2 regions of the Mesorhizobium sp. M0854 genome follow, and region 2 is predicted to be linked to the other one. Evidence: riboswitches for the same ligand, from Rfam matches in the RefSeq annotation. Region 2 holds a riboswitch; the other holds the start of a gene.
What was found. Region 2 has a riboswitch for cobalamin ahead of NKH99_RS18275 (DUF1636 family protein). Riboswitches for the same ligand answer to the same signal wherever they lie in the genome.
Positions count from the first base shown of each region.

Region 1: it holds a riboswitch for cobalamin, as region 2 does, so the genes downstream of both, NKH99_RS29320 (CbtB domain-containing protein) here and NKH99_RS18275 (DUF1636 family protein) in region 2, are expected to answer to the same signal.

Region 1 covers NZ_JAMYOL010000036.1:33,969-36,161, reverse strand. Annotated here, with positions in the region: gene NKH99_RS29330 (heparan-alpha-glucosaminide N-acetyltransferase) at 1-110, opposite strand, end outside; gene NKH99_RS29325 (SRPBCC family protein) at 329-565, opposite strand; cobalamin riboswitch at 843-1,039, shown strand; gene NKH99_RS29320 (CbtB domain-containing protein) at 1,076-1,255, shown strand; partial or broken gene NKH99_RS29315 (CbtA family protein) at 1,271-2,050, shown strand; gene cobU (bifunctional adenosylcobinamide kinase/adenosylcobinamide-phosphate guanylyltransferase) at 2,046-2,193, shown strand, end outside.
Region 2 covers NZ_JAMYOL010000011.1:20,403-22,595, forward strand. Annotated here, with positions in the region: gene NKH99_RS18270 (winged helix-turn-helix domain-containing protein) at 1-225, shown strand, start outside; gene NKH99_RS32750 (hypothetical protein) at 323-526, shown strand; cobalamin riboswitch at 906-1,109, shown strand; gene NKH99_RS18275 (DUF1636 family protein) at 1,148-1,582, shown strand; gene cobW (cobalamin biosynthesis protein CobW) at 1,579-2,193, shown strand, end outside.

The DNA.
Region 1 (2,193 bases), on a different contig from region 2:
TGATAGCTCGCCATGGCAAGCAAAGCGATGCCGCGTGCAATGTCGATAACGGCGATGCGCTTCGACTTCGGTTGATCCTGAACGGCTGCGGTCGGCGTGTCGATGCTCATGGTCTCGCTGTCTTGGTTCAGCCCCGGCAAGACGACTATCACGGTTGCCACCGTCAAAAGAAGCAGGGCCTTGCGTCGTGTTGGCGCCGGTCGGCATCAGGGCTGCTTTAGGCCACAGCCGGAAAGCCTTTGGCCGGCGTGCTGGCGTTCTTCGGCCTGGGCGCGGTTTTCGCGACGCTCGGGCTGCTGGCGGTGGCCTGCGGCTTCGTCACCTGGCGTTATCTGCCCAAATCGCTTTGATGTGCGAGCGCCGCATGGCGCTCGCGCACCCAGTTGTGGAAGCGGTGCAAGTCGTATTCCTCGGGCATCAGCACGCCGGCCTTGTGGCGCATCGAGCGCAGGCCCATCTGGTTGACCTCGCAGATATCAGCATCCTCCTCCAGCACCTGGGTACCGAACGCGACGATGTTGTCGATATCGGCGGCCGGATCGGCGAGCGCTTCGCGTCGCGGCAGACGAGCAGCCAGTTGCGATACCAGATGCCTCGAGATCGCGCTGATAGGCCGCGATGTCCCAATAGGCTGTTGACGGCAGCGTCGGCTCGGGCCGCGTCAGGCCGTTGTAGGGATCGCTTGTTCGGGCTGGGTTGCATGCCGGCTTCCTCCCCATCCGTCAGCCGACACCCGGCTGCGAAAATTGTCAATCGCGGCGCCGGTCTGCGAACTTGGCGAGGCGGCGCATTCGCCACACGATCCGGCGGAATTTGGTTTACCGGGCGCGGCGATTCTGCCTATAGTCGCTGATGTCGTCGGTTCCGTTTGGAACCAAGAGGGAATGTGGTTAGGGCAAGTTGTTTGCCCAATGCCGCGGCTGCCCCCGCAACTGTGTGCGGTAGTCCTCTCCATATGCCACTGAAGGTTCGCCTTCGGGAAGGTGGGGAAGGGCGCTGATCCGCGAGCCAGGAGACCTGCCGGCGACAGGAAACTGACTTCTATGCCCTCGGGTGGAGGGCGAAAGGACAAGACATGAATACCGCTTCCGTTTCGCTCGGCGCTTCCGCCTCCTCGCAGTCGCGTCTCATGCAGCTGGCGCTTGCTGCATTCCTCGGCATTTTCGTCATGGGCTTTGTCGGCTTTTCGCATATCGATGCGGTCCACAATGCCGCGCACGACTATCGCCATTCGATGGGCTTTCCCTGCCACTGACAAGGGGCTGACATCATGACACTGTTTCGCAACGTCGTGTTCATCGCGGCGATCGCAGGGCTTGTGGCCGGCGTGGCTCTCGCCTGCATGCAAGCCTATGCCACGGTGCCGCTCATCCTAAAGGCGGAAGTCTACGAACAGGCCGGCGGCGGCCATGACCATGCCGCGGCACCTGCGGCACCGGCCGAAAGCGCCGCGGGCACGACGGCTATGAGCAGCGCCGCGCCGGCACCGGCTGAAGCAATGGCTCCGGCGGAAGACGAAGGCTGGGCGCCGGCCGACGGTTTCGAGCGCTTCGGCTTCAGCGTCGTTGCCAATATCGTCACCGGCATCGGCTTTGCGCTGGTCCTGGTTGCGGTTTCGGAATTCGCCGGCGGCATCGGCAACTGGCGCCAGGGCCTGTTCTGGGGGCTTGCCGGCTTTGCCGTGTTCACGCTGGCGCCGGGCCTCGGCCTGCCGCCGGAACTGCCGGCGATGCCGGCGGCCGACCTTGTCCAACGCCAGATCTGGTGGTGGGCAACAGTGGTGGCGACCGCCGCCGGGCTCGGCCTTATCGCCTTCCGCAGATCGTTGCCGCTGGCGATCCTTGCCGTAGCGTTGATCGTGGCGCCGCATATTGTCGGCGCGCCGCAGCCCGATAGCTTCGAGACGGCGATCCCGGAACGCCTGCACCACCAGTTCGTGGTGGCGGTGACGCTGACCAATCTGGTGTTCTGGCTGGTGCTCGGCGCGGTCGTCGGCGTGGTGCGCGGACGCTTCACGGGCACGGCGACCAGCCTGCGCGACAGCTTTGCCTGCCCGCGCTGCCGGGGCACTCACCGTGGTCATGGGGGGTGCGCGCTCGGGAAAGCGCGCGCATGCCGAGAGCCTGGTGACGGTCGGCCCGCCGCCTTGGAGCTATATCGCCACGGCGCAAGCCTATGACGACGAGATGCGCC
Region 2 (2,193 bases):
CTCGGCGACAGCATCGTCGGGCGCGTTGACCTCAGGGCCGACCGTCCGGCCGGCGTATTGCGCGTCCATGCCGCCTATGCGGAGCCCGGCGCCCCGCCACAAACCGCTGCCGAACTCTTCAAGGAATTGAAGCAGATGCAGGGCTGGCTCGGCCTGGAACGCATCGAGGTGACCGCTGCCGGCGATTTGGGCCGGCCGCTCGCGGATGTTGCCGCCGTAGGGTAGTGGGCAGTTTGAAATTTCGGAGATTTTTCTACCTGCGCTTTGGCTAGCTCTACGCTATGATCGAGAAATCGCTACACCGGACAGGTCGCACGTAGAAATCGTTCAAAACGGAATATGGCATTTGAGCCCCGTCGAGGACGTCGCCGGAATGAACGGCGGCGTGCGATGCGCTTCATGCAAGCAGCTGGGTAAGGTGCACAGAGCATCGGTCAATGGCATGCGCGCACATTTCGAGCATCACCAAGCCAACCCGGAATGCGAACTCAGCTACCGCAGTCCTGCTAGCAAAGCAATACGATGACCAAGCACCCCAAGCGCCCACGCGATCCCAACGAACTCGCAAAGGCAAGCTTTGGGAGATCGGCGACATTGTGGCGTTGATCGAGGGGAAGGAAGCTGAAAATCCGATGGTGCGTGGCCCTTATGAAAAGCGTTATAACTATCCGCCGTCGAACTAAGTTTGTCCTCTTGGCGGTCCTCGTAGTTCTCGTATTTGCCGGCTATTCCGAGCGTTACAGGCTGGGTCAGCACCTATGCCGCAACTTCATAGATACCTGGATTGAAAGGAGCGGATACATATTGTGCTATCGCGCTACATAGCGTGGCGCGGACTCACGTCGGAATTTCAAACTGATCCATTACCCGCCATAGACGTGCGTTGACACGACTACCCCCACAAGCCTAAATCCGTTCCAGACGGTCCCCTGCCCGCAACGGCAGGGGCCAAGAGGGAATGCGGTGCGAAATCTCGATTTCAAATCCGCGGCTGTCCCCGCAACTGTAAGCGACGAGCCAAGGCCGAAAACCACTGGGATATTCCCGGGAAGGCGGCACCCAGGCGATGACCCGCGAGCCAGGAGACCTGCCGTCTAGGACCTAAGAATCCGATCGCCTGGCGGGTTTTCCGGGCAAGGAGCCTGATTTGGAACGCGACAGCAGTTTTCCGGCTGAGACAGCGGATTTATTGTCCGGCCATGGTGATTCCCCGGCCGGCGTTACCGTCATCGTCTGCTCGTCCTGCCGTGACGAGACCGGTTCGGACGCTCATCCGCGCGCCGGCGAACTGCTCGCAGAGGACACGCGCCGCGCTGCTTCCAGCGACAACATCAAAATCCGCACCGTCGAATGCCTCGGCAATTGCAAGCGCCGGCTCAGCGCGGCCATGCTGCGCGACGGCTGCTGGAGCTACGTCTTCGGTGATCTGATCACGACCAGCGGCGCCGATCTCGTCACCGGGGCAAAGCTGTTCGCCAACTCGACGGATGGGCTCATTCCATGGCGCGGCCGTCCCGATTGCCTGAAGCGCGGCCTGGTTGCCCGCATCCCTCCCCTTGACCTTTTGAAGGACCTGACATGACCGCTGCCTCCCTTTCGCGCGTTCCCTGCACCGTGGTCACCGGCTTTCTCGGCGCCGGCAAGACGACGTTGATCCGCCATTTGCTCGAAAACGCCAAAGGCAAGCGCCTGGCCATCATCGTCAACGAGTTCGGCGACATCGGCATCGACGGCGAGATCCTGAAGGGCTGCGCCATCGACACCTGCCCCGAGGAAAACATCGTCGAGCTGGCCAATGGTTGCATCTGCTGCACCGTCGCCGATGATTTCGTCCCGGCGCTGGACCAGATCCTGTCGCTGACGCCGAGGGTCGACCACATCCTGATCGAGACATCCGGCCTCGCTTTGCCCAAGCCGCTGGTCCAGGCCTTCCAGTGGCCGTCGGTGAAAAGCCGCGTGACGGTGGACGGCGTCATTGCCGTGGTCGACGGACCGGCGCTGGCTGATGGCCGCGTAGCCAACGACATGGACGCCCTGCAGGCCCAGCGCGCGCAGGACGAGACGCTCGACCATGACGATCCGGTCGAGGAAGTGTTCGAGGACCAGCTCGCCTGCGCCGACCTGATCATCCTGTCGAAGAGCGACCTGATGGACGCAGCCGGCTCGGCCCGTGCCAATGCCGTCATCGGCAAG